Regions from separate parts of the Streptomyces sp. NPDC000880 genome, predicted to be linked through region 1. Evidence: predicted binding sites of a transcription regulator. Region 1 holds the regulator's gene; the other holds the start of a gene.
The links. The regulator HspR, encoded in region 1, represses chaperone genes until heat shock. The targets are predictions, from matches to a motif close to TTGAGNNNNNNNNNCTCAA.
Positions count from the first base shown of each region.

Region 1 (14,522 bases):
CCGAGATCGTCGACGACGAGAAGGATGCCAAGGGTGGTGCCGCGTGACGGAGGAGACCCCGGGCTTCGACGAGAAGCCCGACGTCCCCTCCGGCGCCACCTCTGACGACGCCGCCGAGTCCGCCGAGTCCTCCCAGAAGGAGGGCGCGGCGGCCCCGGCAGGGGACGCAGCAAAGATCGCCGGCCTGACGGCTCAGCTGGACCAGGTCCGCATGGCGCTCAGCGAGCGCACGGCAGACCTCCAGCGGCTCCAGGCCGAGTACCAGAACTACCGCCGTCGTGTGGAGCGCGACCGGATCACGGTCAAGGAGATCGCCACGGCGAATCTGCTGACCGAGCTCCTGCCCGTGCTCGACGACATCGGCCGCGCCCGTGAACACGGGGAGCTGGTGGGCGGGTTCAAGTCGGTCGCCGAGTCTCTCGAGACGGCGGCGGCCAAGATGGGCCTGCAGCAGTTCGGCAAGGAGGGCGAGCCCTTCGACCCGACGATCCACGAAGCCCTGATGCACTCGTACGCACCGGATGTCACCGAGACCACGTGCGTCGCGATCCTTCAGCCTGGGTATCGCATCGGCGAGCGCACCATCCGCCCCGCGCGGGTGGCCGTGGCCGAGCCCCAGCCTGGCGCGACCCCGGCGGCCGGCAAGGAAGAGACGGCGAACGACGAGGAGAGCGGTGGCCCGGACGAGGGCTGACGCAATGATTGTCCGAGAGGAGGGACGTCGATGAGTACGAAGGACTTCGTCGAGAAGGACTACTACAAGGTCCTCGGCGTCCCGAAGGACGCCACCGAGGCCGAGATCAAGAAGGCGTACCGGAAGCTCGCCCGCGAGTACCACCCGGACGCCAACAAGGGCGATGTCAAGGCGGAGGAGCGCTTCAAGGAGATCTCCGAGGCCAATGACATCCTCGGTGACCCCAAGCGGCGCAAGGAGTACGACGAGGCACGCGCCCTCTTCGGCAACGGTGGCTTCCGCGCACCCGGGTCCGGCGGTCCCGGCGGCTCCTTCAACTTCGACCTGGGCGACCTCTTCGGGGGCGCCCAGGGCGGCCCGCAAGGTCAAGGTGGCGCCGGAGGCTTCGGCGGCGGTCTCGGCGATGTGTTCGGCGGACTGTTCAACCGCGGCGCCGGCACCGGCACGGGTACGCGTACCCAGCCGCGCCGCGGCCAGGACATCGAGTCCGAGGTGACGCTCAGCTTCACCGAGGCGGTCGACGGGGCCACGGTCCCACTGCGGATGTCCAGCTCGGCGGCGTGCAAGGCATGCTCGGGCACCGGCGACAAAAACGGTACGCCCAGGGTGTGCTCCACCTGTCTGGGCACTGGCCAGGTCTCGCGCGGCGGCAGCGGCTCCTTCTCGCTCACCGACCCGTGCGTGGACTGCAAGGGCCGCGGACTGATCGCGCAGGACCCCTGCGACGTGTGCAAGGGCAGCGGGCGCGCCCGCTCCTCGCGCACCATGCAGGTCAGGATCCCCGCGGGCGTCTCCGACAGTCAGCGGATCCGGCTGCGCGGCAAGGGAGCCCCGGGCGAACGGGGCGGCCCGGCGGGCGACTTGTACGTGGTCGTGCACGTCGACCCGCACCCGGTCTTCGGCCGCAAGGGCGACAACCTCACGGTCACCGTGCCCGTCACCTACACGGAGGCGGCGCTCGGCGGCGAGGTGAAGGTGCCGACCCTGGGCGGTCCGCCGGTCACGCTGAAGCTGCCCGCCGGGACACCCAACGGCCGTACGATGCGGGCCCGCGGCAAGGGCGCACTCCGCAAGGACGGCACCCGCGGGGACCTGCTGGTCACCGTCGAGGTCGCCGTGCCCAAGGAACTCAGCGACAAGGCGAAGGAAGCGCTGGAGGCCTACCGCGAAGCCACCGCGGACGAGGACCCGCGGGCCGAGCTGTTCCAGGCCGCGAAGGGAGCATGAGATGGATGGCCGATCGGGGCGCAGCCGCAATCCCTACGAACTGACCGAAGAGTCGCCGGTGTACGTCATCTCGGTGGCGGCCCAGCTCTCGGGCCTGCATCCGCAGACTCTTCGGCAGTACGACCGGCTCGGCCTGGTCTCCCCGGACCGCACCGCGGGCCGGGGCCGGCGCTACTCCGCCCGCGACATCGAACTGCTGCGCACCGTCCAGCAGTTGTCGCAGGACGAGGGCATCAATCTGGCCGGAATCAAGCGCATCATCGAACTGGAGAACCAGGTCGCGGCGCTCCAGCAGCGGGTCGCCGAGCTGTCGACGGCCATCGAGGGCGCGGCGGCGGCGATGCAGCAGCGCGAAGCCCAGGTGCACGCCTCGTACCGGCGCGATCTCGTGCCGTACCAGGATGTGCAGCAGGCGAGCGCGCTGGTGGTCTGGCGGCCCAAGCGGGCTGAGTAGGACAGAGCTGTACCGCCGAAGGGGCCGGAGAGCGAGTCGCCCTCCGGCCCCTTCGGCGTCTGTGGCCCGCAGCCTGCCGAGGACCGGTCAGCCTCCGGAGAGGATGAGGGCGATGAAGATCCCGCAGGCGATGATGCTGATGAGCCAGCTGCGGGTGTTCATCCACTCGCGCACCTTCGGCATGGTGCGCTCGGCCTTCCTGCCGAACAGGATGCGGCCCAGCAGCGGCAGCGCCGCGATGAGGACCGTAAGCCCGATGAAGGGCAGCGCCTCGCCCAGGCCGGCGTCGTGCTGCTGCAGATGAACCCCCACGGTCAGCATGACCACGAGGTCGGAGGGCATCAGCAGAATCAGCAGCAGGCCGACGGCGAACGCCTTCCCCGGGCCGGCCGTCATCAAGGACTTCAACCACTTCGGCGGCTCGGCCGTTCTGCGCCCCACCCAGTTCTTCACCGCGATGAACACCAGCAGGCCGACCAGTACGTACTCGATGATGTGGCCGACCGAGCCCTTGTCGGACGTACTGCCCGTGTCGACGGCGTGGCCCAGGAGCGCTGCGATGCCCCGCATGACAGCCACCCCGGCCGTGGTCCCGGCCGCGATACCCAGAAGGAACGCCAGGGACGCCCGGACCGCTCGCGGACTCGTCACAAAGATGATCGCCGACAGGATCTGGGGCCCCACCATCATCGTGATGGCGAGCGGAAGAATCCTCAGGTCCACCGGTGGCCTCGAGCTCCGAGAGCTTGGCCGGTTCGTCCACGCCGCTCCTGTCGGTGGCCGTCCATCGCACTCCTCCTGCCCGGGTGTCGTCGGGCGCCCGCGCACCGGACGCTGCGTACTCCTTCAAGCCCTTCAAGGGTGCCCAGTATGCGTGAGATGATCAATTTTGGTATGGAATGAAACGGGTGTCCTGCCCGGGAGGCCGGTGAGGCACGGGCGTGATGCTGTGACTGCCGGAGGGCGGGCGGCCGCTGGGGCGGCAGTTCTCAGACGGCTTACGGCTCGTCGCGGGACCGCGAGATCAGGACGACCTTCTGCGTGCCGCGGTCGTACCGGGGCTGCGCACATGCAACGTTGGCGCTTCAGGAGCCGATACACGCCCCGGCGTGTCGGCGGACGCCGGGGCCATCACGGGTCAGTCCTCGTGTTCCAGAATCCCCGACTGCGCGATGAGATAGCCGAGTTGGGTCCGGCTGCCACTGCCCAGCGCGGAGCCCAGCTTGGCGATGTGCGCACGGCAGGTACGGACGTTCATGCCGAGGCGCCGGGCGATGGCCTCGTCGACATGCCCCTCGATCAGGAGCTTGGCGATCGAGCGCTGGACGCCGGTGATGCCGTCCAACTGGGGCCCGTAGGAGATCTGTTCCTCCCACGGGATGCCGTGCAGCCAGAACTGCTCGAAGACGCCGACGAGGTACTCGACGATGCCCTTGTGCCGCAGCTCGAGGGCGGACAGGCGGTCGCTGCTCGCCGGGATGAAGGCCACTTTCCGGTCGATGATGATCAGCCGGTCGATGATCTCCTCCAGCGTGCGCACCTCCACGCCGGACGGGCCGACCTGTTCCATGTAGGACAGCGTGGCCTGGTGGTGGCGGGCCGTGTGCTGGTAGAGCGTGCGCATCCGTACGCCGCGGTCGATCAGCGGCTCCACGCGGCGCAGCGCCTTTTCCAGGATGTGCGGCTGTCGCCCGCTGCCGGGCTGGACAGTGAGAAGCTCCTCGGTGCAGTCTGCGGTGACTTGGTCAAGGGTTGTGTTGATGCGGTTGAGGCCTTCGAGGACGGTTATGCCTTGTGGGACGGTGGAGTTCTGAGCGGTGAACGCCATGAATGGCTCAAGAGCATCGGTCAGAGCGACAGTTCGTCGTCGGCGCTCTTGGATCTCCCGCTCGATGGGGTGTATCAGCTGTGTCAGCGCAGTGGTCGGCGGGACCGGGCGGAGCCACTGCGCGTCGTCGGGATCCGGGTGCAGCAGGGCCAGATCGAAGAGACAGGGTGTGGGTTCCGCTTCTGACCGGGCTATTCGCCCGGTACGCAGAGCGGTGATGTAAAGCCCCTTCCCCGCCTCGCACAGCTCACCGTCTGCGTGAGGGTGTCCGGATTCGCCCTCATTAGCTGGCATATGCACCCCCTCAGGCTCCTGCATTACAGGAACATGATGCCTGCCGTCGCTGGTGCAAGCGTTCGGAGTGAGACATCGTCTAATGCGCGGGGGAGGAGGAATGATCAAAAGAGGTGGAGATCACCCATGTCTAGGACGCTTCGTGCTCTTTGTGCTCTTGCCATAGCGGCGGCCGCGCTCGGTGCGGCGGCCTCCGGTGAGCCCTCCTGGGGTAGCTCTCCCGTCGGCGCGGTGACGGCAGCCCCTGGCGAACCTTCGTGGGGTATCGCTCCCGCGGACGCTGTGGCCAATACGCCCGGAGAGCCTTCATGGGGTGTCGGTCCGGCAGCCGTTACGGGCGCGAACGGTGAGCCCTCCTGGGGTGTCGCTCCGGCCCGCACGGACGCATGACCGTTCCACCGGACGACCGGGTCTTCCGGCGTGAGATGGCTACGGCTTACAGATCGGGGTGGCATTTCATCGACCTCGTCACGGCAATCCCCCACCGTGGCGACTCGTTGATGGTCACCCTCTTCGGAGAGCCGATTGTCGTGGCACGCGAGGAGGACGAGGACGTCCGCGCGTACCGGTGTCTTCGCCGGCCCCGTGGAGCTCCACAGCCCGTCCGCTGTGCCATCCGGTACGGCATGATTTTCGTCAATCTCGACCAGCGGGACCACCAGTTGGCCGAGCCCGATACCACCACCGCCACCCCCCGCAGTGCCTGAGCGGTTCCCCCGTCGTTGTAAATCGCTCGGGCGCTTCCCCCACACAGCGGCGCCATCGTGGACCTGAAACACGATGGCGCCGCTGTGCTTTTCCCGGATCTTTTCCCGGGCTCTTTCCCGGCTTCCCGGCTTCCCCGGGCTAGGCCCGGCCCATCGCCCGTGTGAGGGCGATCTCGACCAGCACCCGGTCCGGGTTCGGGGCAGGGGTGCGTCCGTAGCGTTCCGCGTAGCGCTCCACCGCCTCCGCGATGAGCTCCGGCTCCGTACGGACCCTCGCGCGGCCCTCCAGGGTCGCCCAGCGTCCCCTGTCGACCTGGCAGACCGCGACCGGCGCCCCGTCGGCGCCGGCTGCCAGGATGTTGTCGACCTTGTGGCTGTGCTTGTTGGTGATGACGCGGGCGAGTCCGCCCTCCGGGTCGTAGGTGACACCGACCGCGACGACGTGCGGGGTTCCGTCCTGGCGCGGGGTCGTCAGTGTGCACATGTGGTACTCACGCCAGAAGTTGAGATAGGACGCGTCGGGGTTGCGCGGGTCGATGGCCATGCCCGGAACCTACAGGCGGCGGCTGTCTCACTGGGTTGAGTGGAATAGACTCAACTTTGTGCACGTTGAATGAGTCAGCGTTGAGGGAAGAGCCCCACCCCGCAAGGAGGAGAGACCGCACGTGGACGCCGAGCTGACCAACAAGAGCCGGGATGCAATCAACGCCGCCACCACCCGGGCCGTGTCCGAGGGGCATCCCGATCTGACCCCCGCGCATCTGCTGCTCGCGCTGCTCGCGGGCGCGGACAACGAGAACATCATCGACCTCCTGGCCGCCGTCGATGCGGACCAGGCCGCCGTGCGCTCCGGGACCGAGCGGGTGCTGACCGCGCAGCCCAGCGTGACGGGGTCCACCGTCGCGCCGCCGCAGCCCAACCGGGAGTTGCTCGCCGTCATCGCCGACGCCGCGCAACGGGCCAAGGAGCTCGGGGACGAGTATCTGTCCACCGAGCATCTCCTCATCGGCATCGCCGCGAAGGGCGGGCAGACCGGGGAAGCGCTGGCCCAGCAGGGGGCCACGGCGAAGAAGCTGCTGGACGCGTTCGAGAAGGCAAGGGGAGGGCGCCGGGTGACCACACCCGATCCTGAGGGGCAGTACAAGGCACTGGAGAAGTTCGGTACGGACTTCACCGCGGCGGCCCGCGAGGGCAAGCTCGACCCGGTCATCGGCCGGGACCAGGAGATCCGTCGGGTCGTCCAGGTGCTGTCGCGTCGTACGAAGAACAACCCGGTGCTGATCGGTGAGCCGGGCGTCGGCAAGACCGCGGTAGTCGAAGGGCTGGCGCAGCGCATCGTCAAGGGCGACGTGCCCGAGTCGCTGAGGAACAAGCGGCTGGTGGCGCTCGACCTGGGCGCGATGGTGGCGGGCGCGAAGTACCGCGGTGAGTTCGAGGAGCGGCTGAAGACCGTCCTCTCCGAGATCAAGGAGAGCGACGGACAGATCATCACCTTCATCGACGAGCTGCACACAGTCGTGGGCGCGGGCGCCGGCGGGGACTCCGCGATGGACGCGGGCAACATGCTCAAGCCGATGCTGGCGCGCGGTGAGCTGCGGATGGTGGGCGCGACGACGCTCGACGAGTACCGCGAGCGGATCGAGAAGGACGCGGCGCTGGAGCGGCGCTTCCAGCAGGTGCTGGTTGCCGAGCCGACGGTCGAGGACACGATCGCGATCCTGCGCGGGCTGAAGGGCCGGTACGAGGCCCACCACAAGGTGCAGATCGCGGACAGTGCGCTGGTCGCGGCCGCGACGCTCTCGGACCGGTACATCACGTCGCGCTTTCTGCCCGACAAGGCGATCGACCTCGTCGACGAGGCCGCGTCCCGGCTGCGGATGGAGATCGACTCCTCGCCCGTCGAGATCGACGAGCTGCAGCGGGCCGTGGACCGGCTGCGGATGGAGGAGCTGGCGCTCAAGAACGAGACCGACGAGGGCTCCAAGCAGCGCCTGGAGAAGCTCCGCCGCGACCTCGCCGACAAGGAGGAGGAGCTGCGTGGCCTCACCGCGCGTTGGGAGAAGGAGAAGCAGGGCCTCAACCGGGTCGGTGAGCTGAAGGAGAAGCTCGACGAACTGCGCGGCCAGGCGGAACGCGCGCAGCGCGACGGCGACTTCGACACCGCGTCCAAGCTGCTGTACGGGGAGATCCCGGGCCTGGAGCGGGAGTTGGCGGAGGCCACGGTGGCCGAGCAGGAAGCGGCCAAGGACACCATGGTCAAGGAGGAGGTCGGCCCGGACGACATCGCGGATGTGGTCGGGTCCTGGACGGGCATCCCGGCCGGACGCCTCCTGGAAGGGGAGACCAAGAAGCTCCTGCGGATGGAATCCGAGCTGGGCAGGCGGCTGATCGGCCAGACGGAGGCGGTCCAGTCGGTGTCCGACGCCGTACGCCGCACCCGCGCCGGGATCGCGGACCCCGACCGGCCCACCGGCTCCTTCCTCTTCCTCGGCCCGACGGGCGTCGGCAAGACGGAGCTGGCGAAGGCGCTGGCGGACTTCCTCTTCGACGACGAGCGGGCGATGGTCCGCATCGACATGTCGGAGTACGGCGAGAAGCACTCGGTGGCCCGCCTGGTCGGCGCGCCTCCGGGCTACGTCGGCTACGAGGAGGGCGGCCAGCTGACCGAGGCGGTGCGCCGCCGCCCGTACTCCGTCGTCCTCCTCGACGAGGTGGAGAAGGCGCACCCCGAGGTCTTCGACATCCTGCTCCAGGTCCTCGACGACGGGCGTCTGACGGACGGCCAGGGCCGGACGGTGGACTTCCGCAACACCATCCTGATCCTGACGTCGAACCTCGGCAGCCAGTATCTGGTCGAGCCGCTGACCAGCGAAGAGGAGAAGAAGCAGCAGGTCCTCGAGGTCGTACGGGCCTCGTTCAAGCCGGAGTTCCTGAACCGGCTGGACGACATGGTGGTCTTCTCGGCCCTGTCCAAGGACGAGTTGACCCACATCGCGAAGCTGCAGATCGACCGCCTCGCCAAGCGCCTCGCCGAACGCCGCCTCACGCTGGACGTCACCCCGGCGGCCCTGGAATGGCTCGCGGACGAGGGCAACGACCCGGCGTACGGCGCCCGCCCGTTGCGCCGCCTGGTCCAGACGGCGATCGGCGACCGCCTGGCCAAGGAAATCCTGGCGGGCGAGGTCACGGACGGCGACACGGTCCGCGTGGACCGCTTCGAGGACGGCCTGCTGGTGGGCCCGGCGCAGTAACCGGCCCGCGGGGCGCGGCGCCGCGGAGCGGTTGGTGGCCCAGGCTCGCGGCGCGAAGCTGCCCGCGCCTGGGTGCGGGTGCGGGGGGCCCGCGCCCTCTGCCTCGCCGCGGGGCGACCTGCCCGTGGCTGGGCCGCCGCCGTGGGCGGGCCTGGCCTTGCCGCGCGAAGCTGCCGCGCCCGGGTGCGGGGCTGTGTCCCGTACCGGCCTCCCCGCCGCAGAGCGGCGGGGAGGCCGGTGGTCGGCCAACTGCCCTGGTGGGGGCGAGGCCCGCACCCTTTTTCCCGCCGCCGACGGTGCGGGTGGCCCGGCACCGTGGGCGGGCCTGGCCCCGCGGCGCGTAGCTGCCGCGCGGGGGTGCGGGGCTCGCCCCGCGTCCCCCCTTCCCGCCGCGCCCCCCGTAAGGGTTGCCAGCACCCGCCCGACATGGGAGAGGATGGCAGGAACCGTACGAAGGGAAATCCACGGTGACCATCGATCCGTCCTCGATTCCGAATTTCGGGGGCCAGCCCCAGCCTCAGGCCGCAGGACCGGCGGGCCCCGTCGTTCCCGACCAGGACCTGGTCAAGCAGCTCCTCGACCAGATGGAGCTGAAGTACGTCGTCGACGACGAAGGCGACCTCGCGGCGCCGTGGGAGGAATTCCGCACGTACTTCATGTTCCGAGGCGAGGACGACCAGCAGATCTTCTCGGTGCGGACGTTCTACGACCGGCCGCACGCCGTCGAGGACAAGTCCAAGCTCCTCGACACGATCGACGACTGGAACCGCCGCACCCTGTGGCCGAAGGTCTACACGCACATCCACGAAGAGGAGGACGGCCCCACCACCGTCCGCCTCATCGGCGAGGCGCAGATGCTGATCGGCATGGGCGTCAGCCTGGAGCACTTCGTGTCGTCGACCGTCAGCTGGGTCCGCGCTGCGATCGAGTTCGACAAGTGGCTCGTCGAGCAGCTCGGTCTGGAGCCGGCGGACGCGGACGAGAAGCCCGCCGACGACGCCTGACCCGCCCTAGCGGCCCCCGCCGCGCCCTACAGTGCGATCGGGGAAAGCGTCAGCAGATACGCCCCGTAGGCGAACGAAAGCCCGGCCAGGACGACGGTCACCACGACCGCCGTCCTCGGCCGGGCTTTTTGTCAGCGCGCATGCCAGCGGCAGCAGCAGCGGGAACGCCGGCAGCAGAAACCGCGGCTTGGACTCGAAGAAGCCGGACCCGCCGACCGTGATCAGCACCAGCACCGCCGTGTACACGAGCAGCCCCGTCGGCGGCCGGTCCAGCGCCAGCAGCGCGAACAGCAGCACCGCTGCCACGACAATCAGCATCGCCATCAGCAGCGAGAGCAGCGTCGGGCGCAGCACGATGTCCCGCACCACCTTCAGCGCCCCGATCCCGAAATCGAACCGCGAGGTCCACCCGGGATCAGCATGTACCAGTCGGAGTCCCAGGCGCGGGCCACGATCGCCCGCGGCGAACGCCCGATGTGCCAGGCCCAGCCGGCCATCACCAGCAGCCCGGTCAGCCGCGCCGCCGCGAACAGCCCCAGTGCGGGGGCGGCTCGCAGCAGAGCGGTGCGCCAGCGGGGGACGGGCCGGGAGCCCTGTGCCGGTGCGCTGTCGAAAGTCTCGGCGGACAGGGGGCACCTCCGGGCGCGCACAGGGGTCGGACAACCCGACCATGAGCGGCCAAGGCCTCGCACGCGAGCGCTGACCAGCCGGACGGGGCCGGTTCCTACCCGGTCGGCTGAAGGGACGCGTGTCGCCCGTGACAGCGGGCGCTTCAGCCGCTGGAGAGTTCGCCGGGCGGACGGCCCCCACCAGTTCCGGCGAGGCCCTCACCCAGGTCAATGCCTGCTCATACACATCTAAGATCGCTGGTCACAGGCTCCGGTGAAGGCTTGAACGTCCTCACCAGTAGGCCGGTGTTCCCCGTGATGCCTATCGTGAGGGCCGAATCTCCTGGTTGGTGGACTCGGGAAAGCGGGATCGCATGAACACGGCGGGGACGGCTGACGCGCGCGGCGTAGTGGGCTCGGCAGGCTGGAGCCCTGCGGCTCGGGTGCGGGGCATGGGCACGTCGATCTTCACGGAGATGACGGAGCTGGCGCGGAGCACCGGGGCCGTGAACCTCGGTCAAGGGGTGCCGGAGCTGGCCAGTCCGCCCGTGCTGCTCAAGGACGTAGCGGACGCGGTGCTCGCGGGCAGCAACCAGTACCCGCCTGCTCATGGATTCCCGGCGCTTCGCGAGGCTGTCGCCGCTCATCAGCTGCGCCGGTACGGCCTCGACTACCAGCCGCAGGGCGAGGTGCTGATCACCACGGGCGCGACGGAAGCACTCGCTGCGGCCCTCCTGGCGCTCTGTGATCCCGGTGACGAGGTCATCGCCTTCGACCCCTGCTACGACGCGTACGCGGCGGATGCCCGGCTTGCCGGGGCCCGGTTGGTCGCTGTCCCCCTGGTCCTCGACGGCGCCGCGTTCGCTCTCGACGCAGACGCATTGCGGGCGGCCGTTTCCCCGCGTACTCGGGTGCTGCTCCTGAACACTCCCCACAACCCGACGGGCATGGTCTTCAAGGCCGAAGAGTTGGAAGCCATCGCGGACGTGTGCCGTGAGCACTCGCTGACGGTGATCACGGATGAGGTCTACGAACACCTCGTCTACAACGACGGTGCCCGCCATCTCTCCATCGCCGCTCTGCCGGAGATGCGGGAACGGACGGTGGTCATCTCCTCGGCGGGCAAGACCTTCAACGCGACCGGCTGGAAGGTCGGTTGGGTGTGTGGGCCCGCGCCGCTTGTCGCTGCGGTGGGCGCGGCCAAGCAGTTCCTGACGTACGCCTCGGGTACTCCGTATCAAGAAGCGCTGGCGCGGGCGCTCGGCTCGGTGGAGGAGTGGGCGGCTGGTCTGCGGGACACTCTGCGCAGGAACAGGGACCTGCTGAGCGACGGCCTGACGGAAGCCGGCCTGCGGCCTTTCCGTGCGGATGCCGGCTACTTCGTGCAGGCGGATGTGCGGCCGTGGGGCTACTCGGACGGGGTCCAGTTCTGCCGGGACCTGCCGGAGCGCGCCGGCGTGGTGGCCATCCCGACGTCGGCGTTCTACCTCAGCGTGAATGCTCCGGCGTGGCTGGTCCGCTTCTCGTTCTGCAAGCGGGAGGACTCGATCCGCAAGGCGGTTGACCAGTTGATTGCCGCGCGCTGATCGGTGCCGCTCTGAGCCGTGCTTGGCCGCAGGGCACCTTGCGGTGTTAGAAAGGTCAATGTGGTCAAACGCTCCGACCGATTCCGGAGCGCACCGGCTCGGTCACTGACCGACAAGCATCCCCGGAGCGTCGCCGGGCAGGTCTTCGCCCTGCAGGTGGCTGTGGTGGTGCTGCTCGTGGCAGCCGCCATGCTGGCGCTTGTGCTGCAGTCCCGGCACGACAGCAGCACACAGGCGGAGCACCGTTCCGTTGCCGTCGCGGAGACGTTCGCGCACTCTCCGGGCCTTCTGGCCGCGCTGAGGTCCCCTGATCCCGCCAAGGTGCTCCAGCCTCTCACCGAGGCGGCACGGAAGGCGGCCGGCGTCGACTTCATCGTGGTTATGGACACGAAGGGGATCCGCTACACCCATCCCCAGCCGGACCGCATCGGTAAGAGATTCGTCGGCACCATCGAGCCCTCTCTGGCCGGCCGCGTGTACACGGAGAGCGTCCATGGCCCGCTCGGCCACGAGGTACAGGCGGTCGTCCCCGTCTACGAGCGCAAGGGCAAAGTCGTGGCCTTGGTGTCCGCCGGCTTGAAAGTCAAGAACGTGACCAGCGTGGTGGACCGACAGCTGCCGATCATCTTCGGCGCCGGAGCGGCCGCGCTCGTCCTGGCCACGGCCGGGACTGCCCTGGTGACCAGGCGGCTGCGGCGGCAGACCCACAGTCTGGGCCCGGCCGAGATGACCCGCATGTACGAGCATCACGACGCCGTGCTGCACGCAGTCCGCGAGGGTGTGCTCATTGTCGGCAACGACGGTCAGCTGCTGCTGGCGAATGACGAGGCCAGGCGGCTGCTGGATTTGCCGCCCGACGCCGAAGGGCGGCACATCTCGCAACTGCCCAGCCTTGATCCCCCCACGGTGGAGCTGCTGACCTCGGGCCGCGTGGCCACGGACGAGGTGCACCTGGCCGGGGACCGGTTGCTGGCGGTGAACCAGCGGCCCACGGATCCTCACGGCGGCCCCAAGGGGACGGTCGCGACCTTGCGTGACTCCACCGAGCTGCGGACGCTGTCCGGCAAGGCGGAGATGGCGCGCGAGCGGCTGAAACTGCTGTACGACGCCGGGCTGGGCATCGGTACCACCCTCGACGTGGTGCATACGGCCGAGGAACTGGCGAAGGTCGCGGTCCCCCGATTCGCCGACTTCGTCACCGTCGACTTGGCCGACCCGGTCCTGCGAGGGGAGGAGCCGGCCGGTACGGGCGCGGACATGCGCCGCACTGCCGTCCACGGCATCCGGGACGACCATCCCCTCTACGAACTCGACCGCCTGATCGATTTCCTCCCCTCCACACCGCAGGCACGCGGTTTCGGCAGCGGCCGATCGGAGCTGGTGCCCGACCTGTCCGCCGCGCCCGGCTGGCATGCCCAGGACCCGGAGCGGACACGGATGATCGTTGACTACGGCATCCATTCGCTCATCACCGTGCCCCTCCAGGCGCGGGGCGTCATCCTGGGTGTGGCCAACTTCTGGCGCTTGGAGAAGCCGCAGCCGTTCGAGGAGGACGACCAGTCCCTGGCCGGAGAACTGGTCGCCCGGGCGGCGGTCAGCATCGACAACGCCCGCCGCTACACCCGTGAGCACACCATGGCCATGGCTCTGCAACGCAGCCTGCTGCCGCGGGCCCTGCCCGAGCAGAGCGCCCTCGATGTCGCCCACCGCTACCTGCCCGCGCTGTCCGGCGCGAGCGGAGACTGGTTCGATGTGATCCCACTTCCGGGCAGTCGCGTGGCGCTGGTCGTCGGGGATGTCGTCGGCCACGGCCTGCACGCGGCCGCCACGATGGGACGGCTGCGCACGGCGGTGCACAACTTCTCCACGCTCGACCTGCCGCCCGACGAAATCCTCAACCACCTCGACGACCTGGTCGGGCGCATCGACCATGAGGAGGGTGGGGCGGCCGCCGGCTCGGGGGTCATGGGCGCCACCTGCCTCTATGCGATCTACGATCCCGTCTCCCGCCACTGCGCCATGGCGCGGGCCGGGCATCCCGTGCCCGCGCTGGTCCACCTTGACGGCAGTGTGTCGTTCCCCGATCTGCCGGCCGGGCCGCCCCTGGGCCTGGGCGGTATGCCATTCGAGACCGCCGAACTGGAACTGGCGGAGGGCACGCAGCTCGTGCTTTACACCGACGGGCTCATCGAGGACCGCACCCGGGACATCGACGTGGGAATCGAGCTGCTGCGTCATGCCCTGGCGTCCCATCCCGACCGGCTGCCGGAAGAGAGCTGTCAGGTGGTGCTCGACGAGCTCCTGCCCAGTCGGCCGAAGGACGACGTGGCGCTGCTCATCGCCCGCACACGGGCGATCCCGCCCGACCACGTCGCCGACTGGGACGTGCCGTTCGATCCCGCCGCCGTGGCAGGGATGCGCGCCGCCGTGGCCGGGAAGCTGGACGATTGGGGTCTGTCCGAGCACGCGTTCGCCATGGAGCTGGTGCTCAGCGAGCTGATCACCAACGCTATCCGCTACGGCTCCGCACCGATCACGATGCGACTGCTGCGCGACCGCACCCTGACCTGCGAGGTGGCCGACGGCAGCAGCACCTCGCCCCATCTGCGGTATGCGGCCACCATGGATGAAGGGGGCCGCGGCCTGTTCCTCGTCGCGCAGATGGCCGAACGCTGGGGCACCCGATACACCCCCAAGGGGAAGGTCATCTGGGCGGAGCTGTCGCTGCCCCGATCCGACGGAAGCGCGGACGGCACGGGGTAGTTCGACGCGGTGGTCGATGTCCCGGATCGCGTTCAGTCATGGTCGCCCTCCTGTGCCGAAGCTCTGGAGTTGCTCAATTCTGCTTTGTGCTCACGGGGCCGGGGGC
Region 1 covers NZ_JBSFMS010000021.1:61,517-76,038, reverse strand. Annotated here, with positions in the region: partial or broken gene ACWDO5_RS10200 (Hsp70 family protein) at 1-47, shown strand, start outside; gene grpE (nucleotide exchange factor GrpE) at 44-694, shown strand; gene dnaJ (molecular chaperone DnaJ) at 725-1,921, shown strand; gene ACWDO5_RS10185 (heat shock protein transcriptional repressor HspR) at 1,923-2,375, shown strand; gene ACWDO5_RS10180 (GAP family protein) at 2,463-3,098, opposite strand; gene ACWDO5_RS10175 (helix-turn-helix transcriptional regulator) at 3,514-4,497, opposite strand; gene ACWDO5_RS10170 ((2Fe-2S)-binding protein) at 4,884-5,204, shown strand; gene ACWDO5_RS10165 (pyridoxamine 5'-phosphate oxidase family protein) at 5,344-5,748, opposite strand; gene clpB (ATP-dependent chaperone ClpB) at 5,870-8,455, shown strand; gene ACWDO5_RS10155 (YbjN domain-containing protein) at 8,923-9,459, shown strand; gene ACWDO5_RS10150 (hypothetical protein) at 9,466-9,825, opposite strand; gene ACWDO5_RS10145 (hypothetical protein) at 9,831-10,109, opposite strand; gene ACWDO5_RS10140 (aminotransferase class I/II-fold pyridoxal phosphate-dependent enzyme) at 10,520-11,653, shown strand; gene ACWDO5_RS10135 (SpoIIE family protein phosphatase) at 11,843-14,416, shown strand.

Region 2 (14,522 bases), on a different contig from region 1:
TCCACGCCTCGTCGAACGGCCGGTCGCCGTGCTCGGTGATCGAGGCGAGGTACGAGGCGGCGCACTTGGACGCCGAGTTGGAGCCCTGCCCGGTGATCGGGTCGTTGGCGACGACGACGTCCGCAACGCCGAGGACCAGACCGCCGCCGGGAAGGCGCCCGATCGGATTGCGGACGGTGGGGGCGTACCGGCCCGCGAGCGTGCCGTTCGGATCGGTCAGCTCGACCTTGGTGGCGCGCGCGTACTCCCAGGGCGTGAACTTCTCCATGAGCTCCAAGGTCAGGGAGAGGTGCTCGGCGGGGTCCTTCACCCCCTGGAAGGCATCGAGCGGTCCGCCCGGGATGCCCTCCCAGAAGAGGATGTCCGCGCGGCCGCTGTTGGTGAGCGTCGGCATCACGAAGAGCTCGCCGACGCCGGGGACCAGGTTGCAGCGGACCGCGTCATAGTCGGGGTGCTCGGGGCGCGGACCCAGGCCGTGGACGTAGGCGACGGCGAGCGCGCGCTGCGGTGCGTCGTACGGGGAGCGGGAGGCGTCACGGCCGAACATCGAGACCAGCTCGCCCTTGCCCGCCGAGACCATCACGAGGTCGTACGTACGGGAGAAGTAGTCCAGGTCGGAGACCGCCGCGCCGTGGACGACGAGCTGGCCGCCGCGCTGCGCGAAAGTCTCCATCCAGCCGGCCATCTTCACGCGCTGGTCGACGGACTGGGCGTAGCCGTCGAGCTTGCCGACCCAGTCGATGGCGCGGGTGGAGTCCGGTGCCGCGACGGAGACGCCGAGGCCCTCGATGCGCGGGGCCTGGGACTCCCAGAAGTTGATGCCCAGATCGCGCTCGTGCTGCAGCGCGGTGTGGAACATGCACTGCGTGGACATCACCCGGCCGGACCGGATCTCGTCGGCCGTGCGGTTGGACATGAGGGTGACCTCGTACCCCTGCGACTGGAGTCCGAGGGCGAGCTGGAGACCGGACTGTCCGGCACCGACTATGAGTATCTTCCGCATGGCGGGTGTTCTCCGTTGCCTAGCTATTCGGGGGTGGCTTCGAGGGCGTGGGCGACCAGCGTGAGCAGGGACTCGATCACCGTGATCCGGTTGCGCGCGTCCATGATCACCACAGGTACGTGTGGCGGCACCGTCAGCGCCTCTCGCACGTCTTCGGCCTCGAACAGCTCCGTACCCTCGAAGTGGTTGACCGCGACGATGTACGGCAGGCCGCTGCTCTCGAAGTAGTCGAGCGCCGGGAAGCAGTCCGGCAGCCTGCGGGTGTCGGCCAGCACGACCGCGCCTATCGCGCCGCGCACCAGGTCGTCCCACATGAACCAGAAGCGCTGCTGGCCCGGCGTGCCGAAGACGTACAGCACCAGATCGTCGTCGAGCGTGATCCGGCCGAAGTCCATGGCCACGGTCGTGGTGAGCTTGTCGGGCGTCGCGGCGAGATCGTCACTCTCCTCGCTCGCCTGCGTCATCAGCGCCTCGGTCTGCAGCGGCGTGATCTCGGAGACCGAGCCGACGAAGGTCGTCTTGCCGACGCCGAAGCCGCCCGCGACCACGATCTTGGTCGCGATGGGGGCCCGGGTGTGGTCCAACTGCCAGGCCTGCAACTCCCCTTCGGGCTGCGGATGGGGCCGGGCAAGCAACGTGTCAGAGGCGGCGGAGTCCACTCAGCACCCTTTCGAGCAACGCGCGGTCGGGCTGGCCGGCGTCGTGCCCGGTCCCGTACACGCGGATCTTTCCCTGGTCGGCAAGGTCGCTGAGCAGCACCCGGACGACACCGAGCGGCATCTTCAGCAGGGCCGATATCTCGGCAACGGTACGCATACGGCGGCACAGCTCGACGATCGCCCGAAGCTCGGGCATGACGCGCGACGAGAGATCGCCGCCCAGTAGTTCCTTGCGCTCCTCGGGGGCTTCGAGCGCGGCGACGAACGTCTCGACGAGCAGCACATGGCCGAAGCGGGTGCGGCCGCCGGTGAGTGAGTAGGGGCGGACCCGGGCGGGGCGTCGGCCGTCGCCGCGGACGGGAAGCCTTCGGGCGGGTTCAGCGGCGGGCGTCACTGAGCGCTCTCCATCGATTTGCGCAGCTCGCTGCGGAGTTCGGGGGTGAGGACATGTCCGGCGCGGCCGACGAAGAGCGCCATGTGGTACGCGACGATGGTCATGTCGCAGTCGGGCGTGGCCTGCACGCCGAGCAGCGAGCCGTCGCTGATCGACATGATGAAGACGCTGCCCTTCTCCATCGCGACCATCGTCTGCTTGACGCCGCCGCCGTCCATCAACTTGGCGGCGCCGACGGTCAGGCTGCCGATGCCGGAGACGATGGTCGCGAGGTCCGCGCTGGAGCCCCTGGGACCTTCCGGCCGGCCGGTGGCGGCCGGGGCGGCGTTCCGGGCGGGGTCGGACGAGAGCAGCAGCAGTCCGTCGGACGAGACGACGGCGACCGAGCGGACCCCTGGCACCTCCTCCACGAGATTGCTCAGCAACCAGTGCAGATTGCGGGCTTCACTGCTCAGGCCGAATGTCCCGGTCGCAGTCAACTGCGTGCCTCCTCGACTGTGTCCCCCGCTTCTGCTGCTTCGGTGCCTGCTTCCGTTTCCGTCTGGTCCGTGATCTCCGCGATCTCAGCCTCGGCGTCGCGGCGGCCGTCCTTCGCGCCCTGGTGGAAGCCGCCGAGGCGGCGGCGCAGGGCGTCGGCGTCGACGCTGCCGGAGCGCTCGCTGGGCGCGGTAGCGGGCTGGACGACCTTGGGGGTGCGCTTGGGCAGGCCCTTGTCGGTGACGCGCTCCCAGGCGGGCCGCGCCACATCGACCGGTTCGGGCTCGGCGGCCGGCTCGGGCTCCACCTCGGCCACCGGCGCTTCGGCCACTGGCTCGTCGGCGGCCGACTCCGGCAGGCGCATCGCGAACGTCGTCTCGTCGACCCCGGTGCTCTCCGGGTCCCCGTCGGCCGTCCGCTCGTGCGCGTCCGGCTCCGCCGCGCGGATCGCCTGCTCGGCGGCCACCACGAGGGGGTCAACGCGGCGTGAACTAGCCAGCAGCGCATTGGAGTTGGCCTCCGCCACCGACCCGGGCAGATGCTGCGTCGGCGTCCCGCCGGTGCCCGCCACCCGCACGGTGTGCGTCTCGGCGGCCGGCGGTCCGGTCGGCAGCAGCCCCCGCGTGAGAACCACGACCGCGGCGATCCCGCCCTGCTTCTGCGCGCGCAGCTGCACCCGTACGCCGTGGCGTGCGGCCAGCAGCGCGGCCACCCGCAGCCCGAGGCCCTCGCCGTCCCGGCCGGCCTGGTTCCCGTACGCGTCCGGGGCCTCGAGTCGCGCGTTCAGCTCGGCCATCCGCGCGGTGGTCATCCCTATGCCGGTGTCCTGCACGGAGAGCATCACCTCGCCGCTCTCCAGCAGCCAGCCCGACAGCTCGACCTGGGCGTCCGGCGGCGAGAAGGAGGTCGCGTTCTCCAGGAGCTCGGCGATGAGATGGCTGAGGTCGTCCGCGGCGAATCCGGCGACCTGTGCGTGCGGCGGCAGGGCCTGGATGATGACCCGTTCGTACCTTTCGATCTCGCTGACGGCCGCGCGCAGTACGTCGATGAGCGGGACCGGGCTCGCGTGCCCCTGGCCGTGCTCGGCGCCCGCGAGGACCAGCAGGTTCTCGCTGTGGCGGCGCATGACGGTGGCCATGTGGTCGAGCTTGAAGAGGGTGGCGAGCCGCTCGGGGTCCTGCTCGCGCTCCTCCAGCTTCTCGATCACGCCGAGCTGCCGCTCGACGAGGCCGAGGGTGCGCAGCGAGAGGTTGACGAAGGTGTGCTGGACAGAGTTCCGCAACCGTTCGAGCTCGGCGGTCAGCTCCTGGGTGTGGGCCTGGAGTTCGGCGCGGCCGGCGGCCAGTTCGGCGGCCATCGCGTCACGGGCGCCGGCCAGCTCGCCGCGGTCGCTGTCCAGCCGCTCGGCCCGTACGCCGAGGTCCCGCAGCTTGTCGTGCAGGGTGTTCAGGGACCGTACGACCTGCGCGAACTCGTCGTTGCGGCCAGTGAAGCGAACCGGCTCCTCGGCCTCGGGGGCGGCCGCGAGCCGGGCCGCTCCGATCCGCAGGACGGCGAGCGGCCGGGTGAGCGTACGGGCGACGGCCGCGGACACGCCGATGGCGACGATCAGCAGGCCGCCGAGCAGCGCGATCCGGATCTCCAGCGCGGTGACGTCGTCGTCGCGCAGCTCCTCGAAGCGCTCGATCCGGCCGGCGGCGAGGGAGGACTCGACGCCCCGCATCTGCTCGATCCGGGCGGTAAGCGAGGATTCGAGCTTCTCGCGGTTGGACTTGAGGTCGGACGAGGAGAGCTCGGGCTGGTCGGTCAGCCGGGCGAGGTAGCTCTCGGCGGCCTTGACCTCGGGTCCGGTGACGGTGGCGGCCAGCGAGTCGCGGGCGTCCTTGCCGGCGTCCTGGTCGAAGTCGGCGAGCGCGGCGAGTTCACGCACCCGGGACTGCTGGGCGGCGGCGCTCAGCGCATTGCGCATACGGTCGCTCTCGCCGTTGTCCCCGCCCCCGTCCTGGACGGGCAGTCCGGTGATCGGGTCGAAGCTCGGGCTGCTCTCCGTGCGCGGCACGGAGAGCGCGGCCAGCAGCAGCCCGCGGGTGGCGGACGCCTGCTCGACGGCGAGGCCGAGTTCGGCGGGTGCGCGGGTGCCCGCGGCGGCGCGCGCTGGGGTCTTGTCGGCGAGCGCGTCGGCGAGGGCGTGCAGGCTCGCGATGACCGCGGAGTACGCCCGGTAGGCCTCCATCGCCGCGCCCTTGCCGGTGAGGGCGGTACGGCGGACGGAGGGCACGGAGGACAGGTCGCGGCGCAGTTCGACATGGTCGCCGGGGATGGCGCCGCGGATCTCGTCGATCTGACGGTCTACGCGGGTGCTGCGGCTGGCGGAGATCACCCGCCGGTCGGCCTTGTCACCCTTCTGGTCGTCACGACCCGCCGCGATGTACGCGGTGACCTCGTCGCGCTCGTCGGCGAGGGAGTGGGCCAGGGTGACGGCTTGGCGGTTCAGCGCGGAGAGGGTGACCAACTGCTGCGACTCGGTCAGTTCGGCGGAGGTGGCAAGGACGCCGGGGGCGCCCGCCGCGATCACGACGAGGCTGACGGCGGCGACTCCTGCCACCAGACGGCTGCGTACCCGTACGGCGCGGGTGGCCGGGGAGCCGTCGGGAGTTTCAATGGGCCTGCCGCCGTTGCCCCGAGGCCACTTTTTCTGCACCGGTGCTCGCAATCTTGCTTGACTCGTCCGCCCATGACCAGAGATGACAACCGGTCACACACGATGGCCTACCCCCTGGTACGGAAACGAGTGAACAACACTCGGGAGTTGGCGAACAAGTCGCGTCCGCGGCCGATGCGGCGACACGCGGGGCACCGGCTGGATCTTCCGGCCGGGCTTTGGCAGGATGCGCACCCGCAGCCGGGACGGTCCGCTCAGTGCAGCCCCGGAACCCGCTCTGACCTGCTGATACGGGCCAATTACCTGGTCATGCGGGCTTCGTGAAGGTGTCATGCAGACTGGGGATTATGCGCATCGAACTCGCGACCACCCCCGGCACGCCCGACCGCCCCAACGAGGACTGGGCTTCCGTGACCCTGCCGGGCTCCGGCCAGGGCGGAACGCTCGTGGTTCTGGACGGTGTGACGCCACCCGCGGGCGACGACGGATGCGTGCACGGGGTGCCGTGGTTCACCGCCAGGCTCGGCGGCGCGCTGATCGAACTGTCCGGTTCGCGACGGGATATGACACTGACAGAGGCCCTTTCGGAGGCAATCCGGCGCACCGCGGACGCCCACCGCGACACCTGTGACCTTTCTCACGTGCGTACGCCGCAGGCCACGGTGGTCGTGGCGCGCTGGGGCGGCCCGGCCGAGCCCGTGGAGTATCTGGTGCTCTCCGACTCGACGCTGCTGCTCGAGTCGCCGGACGGTGAGGTGCGGGCGGTGCTGGACGACCGTATCGACCGACTGCCCCGCGAGTCCCTGCGTACACATGCCTCGGCGGACGCGCTGCGCAATACGGAGGGCGGGTTCTTCACCGCGGCGGCCGATCCGGGGGTGGCGGTCCGCGCGGTGACGGGCAGCTCGCCCCGCGGCGAGGTGCGGGCCGTGGCCGCGCTGACCGACGGGGCGGCCCGCTGGGTGGAGATGTTCGCGGAGGGCAACTGGGCCGAGTGCCTGGGGTTGCTGCGCAAGGAGGGGCCGCAGGGGCTGATCGACCGGGTCAGGGCGCTGGAGATCTCGGCTCAGGAGCGTGGGAGCGTGATCCGCTGGAAGCTGCACGACGACGCGGCGGCGGTCTTCGCGGAGCTCTGACCCTTTCGAGCCTGGGCGGGTCCCCCCGGACGAAGCCCGGGGGGAGTTCGAGGACGAGCCCGGCCACCGGACGGGTCCGGTCACCCCTCGCTCTCGGCTCGCTGGTTCAGCTGGTGCAGCAGCCGGGCCAGCTCCGCGACCTCGCCGCGGTCCCAGCCCGCCAGCTTGCTCATATAGCGGTCGCGCCGCGCGCCCCGCACCCGGCGGAAGCGCGAGCGCCCCTCGTCGGTGAGCCGGACGAGTGAAGCACGGCCGTCGGCCGGGTCGGGTTCGCGGGCCACCAGGCCGAGCCCCTCCAGGGCGCGTAGCTGGCGGCTCATGGTCGCCTTGCCGACGCCGAAGTAGCCGGCGAGATCGGTGGCGCGCTGCTGCCCGGCTTCCTCAAGACGCACGAGAAGTCCGTACGCGGCGGGCTCAAGATCGGGGTGGACCTCGCGGGCCATCTCGCCCGAGGACGCCCGGGCCCGGCGCAGAAAGACCGACAACTCCCGTTCCAGAGCGAGGAATTCGTGGTCCAAACCACTCCCGCTCCGGGGGTCTGCCTCACTCCCTGTACCGCTTTCGTGCACGTCAGCACCCCTCGCGCGCTTTCCTGATCCTGAAAGTTTCTTTCGGCGGCAGCCCATTGCCGCAGCTCGGCCAGTATTTCGCAGGCGTAGACCAACGGCAGCACCCTGCCCCCCTTCCACAACGGGGTTCTACGTGCGTAGCGTCATGGCTGGCATGTCCACACCATAGAGTCCGCCACGACATGTCGACACATCGTCAGTTCACCCCCACCGAGGTCTTCGGAGGCACGCTATGCCCGTGCTCAGATCCGGATCGACCGTCCGCTCCCGCCTCGCGACAGCGGTCGGCGCTCTCCTCGCAGTTCTCTCCCTCCTCCTCACCCTCCCCTCCACCGCCGGCGCCGCTGACGCTCCCCCGCGCGGCTCGGCGCACCTGGGCATGGGCGTCATCGCCCACGACGGACAGGGAGGCCTACCGCCCGGCACCCGCGCCGCCGAGACGGAAGGCGTGGACGTCTCCAGCCACCAGGGCAACGTCAATTGGTCCAGCCTGTGGAGCAGCGGCGTGAAGTGGGCCTACGTCAAGGCCACTGAGGGCACCTACTACAAGAACCCGTACTTCGGGCAGCAGTACAACGGCTCGTACAACATCGGGATGATCCGCGGCGCCTACCACTTCGCCACCCCCGACACCACGACCGGCGCGGCGCAGGCCGACTACTTCGTGAACAACGGCGGCGGCTGGTCCCGGGACGGCAAGACCCTGCCGGGCGCGCTGGACATCGAGTGGAATCCGTACGGCGCCGCCTGCTTCGGCAAGACCCAGTCCGGCATGGTCACCTGGATCCGCGACTTCCTGAACCGCTACAAGGCGCGCACCGGGCGGGACGCGGTTATCTACACCGCCACCAGCTGGTGGACCCAGTGCACCGGCAACTACAGCGGCTTCGGCGCGGCCAACCCGCTGTGGATCGCCCGGTACAACACCACGCCCGGCACCCTGCCTGCCGGCTGGGCATACCAGACGATGTGGCAGTACACCTCGTCAGGACCGATCGTCGGCGACCACAACAAGTTCAACGGCGCGCTGGACCGCGTCGTGGCGCTCGCCAACGGCTGAGCGTCGCACGCAGCCCGTCCCCCGCCTGCTGGTCACTACCAGTGCGCGGGGCGGGTCAGCCCGGAGGGCAGCCTGGTGGACGCGTCGCCCTTGGCCGCGTTCACCTGCGGCTGGGTGAGGAAGATACTGCCGGTCAGATCCGCGCCCGCGAGGTCCGCGTCCCTGAGGTCGGCCCCGATGAGGTCGGCGAGACGCAGATCGGCGCCGGTCAGATCGGCGGCGATGAGATACGCGCCGCGCAGATCGGCGCCCCTGAAGTCCGCGCCCCCCAGCCGCGCGCCGACGAGGTCGGCTCCCCTGCGGTCCTTCTTCCGGTCCTTCTTCTTGCTGCCCGCTTCGGCCCGGACGAGTTCGCTCGTACGGAGCAGGAGCACGTTGACGTCCTGCCGGTGCGTAGCCACGTCCAGCTTCTCGAGGGCACCGGGGCCGAGCCCGGTGAGGCGCTCGGTCTCCTCCAGCAGCCGCCGCAGCTCGCCGTGCAGCGCGCGGGCCGGGCGCAGGGTGAGCGCTTCGGTCAGATACCGGAGCAGCTCATGAAGCTGTCGTACGACGGGGAACACCGCGAACATCTGCGATGCGGTTTCCGGAGCCTGTCGCCAGTCCGTGCCGCCGAAAGTGATCTGGGAGACCTTCTGTCCCGCACCGAAGCAGTCGTAGACCGTGCAGCCGGGAAAGCCGCTCTGCCGCAGCCGCGTGTGGATGCCGCAGCGGAAGTCCGTTTGCAGGTTGGAGCAGGGCTTTCCGGCGTCCTTGCTGATCGCGAAGTCCGCGGATGCGGAGAAGGGCAGTGCCACGCAGCACAGTCCGAAGCAGCTCCCGCAGTCCGCCCGCAGGGCCCGGTCGTCGCGTTGGTCGTTCACACCGACCATTGTGCTGTGTCCTCCCGGGGAACAACCCGTGGACCCCCGAACCCCCGGAGCACGGGCGCCGGGGTCCGTCGATCGCCCGTCGCCTGGGCGTCCACGTGCACACGACCCGCCGGAGGATCAGCCGTCTGGCTGGAGTCGCTGGGCGCGGAGACAGGCTTCCAGGCGGGGGCGCAGGCGACGTTGCGGGGCTGGCTGGACTGAGAGCCACGAGCGGGCAGGATGTCCGGATGAAGTGGCACAGCCGTGCGAGCGGAACCGGCGGCACGATCAGGGGGCCGATGTGGCCCGCCATGGCCGTGCTGACCGCGGCGGGCCGTGGCTCGCCGACTACCGGGACGCCCAGCTTCAGGGCAGGCTCATCGGCGTACTGAGCGGCGGCGACACGGACAGCGAGTCGGCGGCCGCCCTCTTCGACGACCGCGCCCGCGCGTTGTACGCGGAAGCCACGGCCGGACAACGCGAAGGCCCGGCGGTGTCTGAACACCGCCGGGCCCACAGCGCCCCCCGGTCAGGCCGCCGCGGCAGCCACCGGAACCTCCGCCGGGGAGAGCGCGATCCCCAGCACCTGGCGGACATCCGTCACCGGGTGCACCTCCAGCTTGTCGAGGATCTCGGCCGGGACGTCGTCCAGGTCCGCCTCGTTCCGCTTGGGGATCACGACGGTCGTGATGCCCGCCCGGTGCGCTGCCAGCAGCTTCTGCTTCAGACCGCCGATGGGCAGGACACGGCCGGTCAGCGAGACCTCGCCGGTCATGGCGACGTCCGTACGGACCTGACGGCCGCTCAGCAGCGACGCGAGCGCCGTCGTCATCGTGATGCCCGCGCTCGGCCCGTCCTTCGGCACCGCGCCCGCCGGGAAGTGGATGTGTGCGCCCCGGTCCTTCAGGTCGCCGACCGGAAGCTCCAGTTCGGCCCCGTGCGAGCGGAGGAAGGAGAGCGCAATCTGCGCGGACTCCTTCATCACGTCGCCGAGCTGACCGGTGAGGGTCAGCCCCGCCGCGCCCGTCTCCGGGTCGGCCAGCGACGCCTCGACGTAGAGCACGTCGCCGCCCGCGCCGGTGACCGCGAGGCCGGTGGCCACGCCGGGCACGGCCGTCCGGCGCTCGGCCGGGTCCTGCGCGGACTCGGGCACGTGGTGCGGCCGTCCGACCAGGCCGCGCAGCTGCTCGGCGCCGATCGTGAAAGGCAGCTCCTGCTCACCCAGTTCGTGCTGGGCCGCCACCTTGCGCAGCAGCCGGGCCACCGACCGCTCCAGGTTACGGACGCCCGCCTCCCGGGTGTACTCACCCGCGAGCTTGCGCAGCGCCGAGTCCTCCAGGACGACCTCGCCGGGCTCGAGACCCGCCCGCTCCAGCTGGCGCGGCAGCAGGTGGTCCCGGGCGATGACGACCTTCTCGTCCTCGGTGTAGCCGTCGAGCCTGACCAGCTCCATCCGGTCGAGCAGGGCCTCCGGGATGGCCTCCAGGACGTTCGCCGTGGCGAGGAACACCACGTCGGACAGGTCGAGTTCGACCTCCAGGTAATGGTCCCGGAAGGTGTGGTTCTGCGCCGGGTCCAGGACTTCGAGCAGCGCGGCCGCCGGGTCACCCCGGAAGTCCGAGCCGACCTTGTCGATCTCGTCGAGGAGGACGACCGGGTTCATCGAACCGGCTTCCTTGATCGCCCGCACGATCCGGCCGGGGAGGGCACCCACGTACGTACGCCGGTGTCCGCGGATCTCCGCCTCGTCCCGTACGCCGCCGAGCGCGACCCGGACGAACTTCCGTCCCATCGCATGCGCGACGGACTCGCCGAGGGAGGTCTTGCCCACGCCGGGCGGGCCGACGAGCGCCAGGACCGCGCCCCCGCGCCGTCCGCCGACGACGCCGAGCCCGCGGTCGGCGCGCCGCTTGCGCACCGCCAGGTATTCGGTGATCCGTTCCTTCACGTCCTGCAGGCCGGCGTGCTCGGCGTCCAGGATCGCCTTGGCGCCCTGGATGTCGTACCCGGCCGCGCTGTCATCAGTTCGTTCGTTCCACGGCAGCTCCAGGACCGTGTCGAGCCAGGTGCGGATCCAGGAGCCCTCGGGGCTCTGGTCACTCGACCGCTCCAGCTTCTCGACCTCCTTGAGCGCGGCCTCACGCACCTTCTCGGGGATGTCGGCGGCCTCGACGCGGGCCCGGTAGTCGTCGGACTCGTCGTCAGCGTCGGTGGCCCCGCCGTTGAGCTGGCGCAGCTCCTTGCGTACGGCTTCGAGCTGGCGGCGCAGCAGGAACTCGCGCTGCTGCTTGTCGACGCCCTCCTGAACGTCCTTGGCGATGGACTCGGCGACGTCCTGCTCGGCGAGGTGCTCACGCAGCTGCTCGGTGGCGAGCTTGAGGCGGGCCACCGGGTCGGCGGTCTCCAGCAGTTCGATCTTCTGGGCGGTGGTCAGGAAGGGTGAGTAACCGGAGTTGTCGGCCAGCTGCGAGATGTCGTCGATCTGCTGGACGCGGTCCACGACCTGCCATGCGCCGCGCTTTTTCAGCCAGTCGGTGGCGAGCGCCTTGTACTCCGTGACCAGCTCGGTGACCGAGCCGGGCAGCGGGTCGGGCACGGTCTCTTCGACACGCGAGCCCTCGACCCAGAGCGCGGCGCCGGGGCCCGTGGTCCCCGCGCCGATCCTCACCCGGCCGCGGCCTCGGATGAGCGCGCCGGGGTCACCGTCGGAGAGCCGGCCCACCTGCTCGACGGTTCCGAGCACGCCGGTCGCGGGGTAGGTCCCGTCGACGCGCGGAACAAGCAGCACCGTCGGCTTGCTGTCACCGCTGGAACGCGCGGCAGCCTGGGCGGCCTCCACCGCGGCTCGTACGTCGGTGTCGGACAGGTCGAGCGGCACCACCATTCCGGGCAGCACGACCTCGTCGCCGAGCGGCAGCACGGGCAGGGTGAGCGGTGTGGACGTCGAAGCCATGATCTCCCCTTAGGCAGTGAAGTTGAGTTGTATGGACTCAATGCACAGCACTGCGGTGATGTTCCCAGGGAGGTGTTCGCTATCAGCGATCGACTGTCGTGCCTGGTCAGGGGGGACGCAAAGCGGCGCCGACGACTGACCCCGCAAATCGCGGCGGTCAAGAGGTCCTCCCGGACCAGTGACGCTCAACGTCCGACGCTCACCGGTCGCGGAGCGCGAAACCGTTCCGCGACCTCGCCCAGCGGCGCACCGCGGGCCAGCAGGCGAGGCCGGACAGCAGCGCAAGCAGATGACCCCAGTTGGTGAGCGGGTCCCCGAAGGCGAGCAGGTCCTTCACGAGCGTCAGGGAGACGAAGCCGAGCAGCGTCGATCGCAGCACCGGGCCGAACAGTCCGGCGAGGGCGCCGATGCTCGCCATCACGCCGAAGCTGATGCCGTAGTCGAGGCGATGCAGGGAGCTGACGGGCAGATGTCCGGTCACCACCCAGACCCCGACCGGGATCTCGGTGGCCAGCGTGGCCGCGACATGGCCTGCCAGGAAGACTCCGGCGGCGCGCCAGCCGCCGATGCGGCGTTCCAGCGCGGTGAGCGTGAAGAGGAAGGCGATGGCGTACGGGCCCAGCAGGCCGCCCGCGACCCACACCGCGCTGGCGCCGAGAACGAGCAGCGGCCTGTCCGCCAAATGGGCGACATCGGTGCTGGAGCCGCGGAGCAGCGTGGAGACGGTGTCGGGGTCGCCGTGCTGCATGAAGAGCGAGGTGGCGATCAGGACAAGGACATAGCAGAAGGTGAACGGTGTCCCGGTGGGCGTGGGCAGCAGCTGGAGCGCTTGCCGCCACAGAGGCAGCCGCGGGCACGGGGCGGGCCCGGGCGCGGACGGGACGGCGGGCGTCGCCACCCGCGTCGGCGCCGTGCGCTGGGTCGGGATGCCGCCCAGCAGCTCCTGGCCCGTGACCGGATCGCGCGTCGTCAGCCGTTCCACGCGTCAGGCCCCTCTCGTCAAGCCCCGAACAGACCCCCACCCAACGCGATCACCATCACCCCCGCCTATGACCTGCGCCACACGAGGCAACCTTGGCGCCACCCCGAGCGTCGTGCGCACGTCAGATCATGGCGAGCGGGCTGTGATCCCGCTGTGGCTTGGCCGTGGCCCGGCTGTGAACCGACCGTGAACCGGCAGCGCACCCCGTCGGCCGCATGCTGCACGCCCGGTCCCGCGGCATCCCCGTCGCCCTCGCCGTACTCGCCGCAACAGCCGCTCTCGCCGTATGGGCCGCATACGGACTGGACGCGTATCTCGACCCGAAGCGGCGCGTACCGGTGGTGGCGCTCGCACCGCTGCTCGCCTCCGCCGTGATCGGCACCAGCTTCCACCAGTACGCCGACGAGCTGGACCGGACGGCCGTGCGCCCCTGGTGGCCCCGGCGGCTGTCCCAGCTGCTGGCACTCACCGCACTCGCGGGAGCCGTCCTCGCTCTGGCCGTACTCGGGCATGTGGCGGAGTTCGGCGCACCGGCCATGGTGCGCAACACCCTGGGCGCGGTCGGGATCACTTCGGCCTCGGCGGCGCTCATCGGCACTCGGCTGAGCCGGCTGCCGGCGTTCACGTATCTGAGCGCGATCTACCTCGGTGCGCCCGGCGTCCACGGCGGCCGGGCCGCTGTGTGGGCCTGGCCCATGCAACCGGGCCCGCAGCTCGGGGCGTGGGCGGCGGCGGCCGCGGTGTTCATCGCGGGGTCGGCGCTCTACGCCTGGCGCGGCCCCTGCCGCGAGGGACCCTGACCCACAGCGCCGCGGCCCGAATCTGTTTGTCCCTCTCGCCCCCTCCCGCCAATATGGCCACGCAAAGCGTCCGACCACTCCCTGCGTCCGGCGGGGAGTGCCCTTGCCCGGAGGTCACCCGCCATGCCGCTCCAAGCCGACGGCCCCGTCACCCTCGACCGGCGAGAGGGGCCCCACGGGGAGGTCGTGCTGCGGCAGCGTGGCAAGCATCACGAGATCATCGCCAATGGGTGCTTCCTGATGGACACCTCCGACGGCCGCTCCGAGCGGCTGCTCATCGACGCCGCGTACGAAGCCCTCGCCGCCGCCGGAAAGAGCGACCCCACGCTCCTCATCGGCGGCCTCGGCGTCGGCTTCTCCCTCGCCCGAGCCGCCGCCAATCCCCGCTGGCGGCATATCGCCGTCGTCGAGCGCGAGCAGGCGATCATCGACTGGCACCGCACCGGCCCCCTCGGACAGATCTCCGGCGACGCGTTCGCCGACCCCCGCAGCGTGATCCTTCACACGGACCTCGTCGCATACCTGCGCACGACCACGGACCGCTACGACGCTCTCTGTCTGGATATCGACAACGGACCCGACTGGACCGTCACCGACGACAACGAAAACCTCTACTCGGCGGCTGGACTCGCCGCCTGCCAGAGCCGGTTGCAGCCCGGCGGGATCCTCGCCGTGTGGTCCGCGCAGCCCTCCGCGGCTTTTGAGGATGCGTTGCGGAATGCCGGATTCACCGGGGTAACCACCGAAGAGATCCATGTTGCCCGAGGCGTACCCGACGTGGTCCACCTCGCTGTTCGCCCTGCGTAGCCGGGACGCCTTCACTGCCTTTACGCTGCTGACCTACACACGAGATCTACACCGGCATGCAGCTCGCGAGAACGCGTACAGGGGCGGGGCGATGGAGCAGACACACACCACGCACAACGGCGTCGGAGCCACACCCGGCGCCCAGCGCCGGGTGCTGGTCGTCGAGGACGAC
Region 2 covers NZ_JBSFMS010000125.1:378-14,899, forward strand. Annotated here, with positions in the region: gene ACWDO5_RS29210 (styrene monooxygenase/indole monooxygenase family protein) at 1-1,003, opposite strand, end outside; gene ACWDO5_RS29215 (GTP-binding protein) at 1,027-1,662, opposite strand; gene ACWDO5_RS29220 (DUF742 domain-containing protein) at 1,643-2,056, opposite strand; gene ACWDO5_RS29225 (roadblock/LC7 domain-containing protein) at 2,053-2,535, opposite strand; gene ACWDO5_RS29230 (nitrate- and nitrite sensing domain-containing protein) at 2,532-5,234, opposite strand; gene ACWDO5_RS29235 (hypothetical protein) at 5,543-6,331, shown strand; gene ACWDO5_RS29240 (MarR family winged helix-turn-helix transcriptional regulator) at 6,412-6,957, opposite strand; gene ACWDO5_RS29245 (lysozyme) at 7,133-7,960, shown strand; gene ACWDO5_RS29250 (pentapeptide repeat-containing protein) at 7,996-8,829, opposite strand; gene lon (endopeptidase La) at 9,338-11,761, opposite strand; gene ACWDO5_RS29260 (rhomboid-like protein) at 11,961-12,743, opposite strand; gene ACWDO5_RS29265 (hypothetical protein) at 12,959-13,543, shown strand; gene ACWDO5_RS29270 (spermidine synthase) at 13,667-14,350, shown strand; gene ACWDO5_RS29275 (response regulator transcription factor) at 14,442-14,522, shown strand, end outside.
Region 2: the regulator HspR is predicted to act here: its motif matches at 11,784-11,802, upstream of lon (endopeptidase La).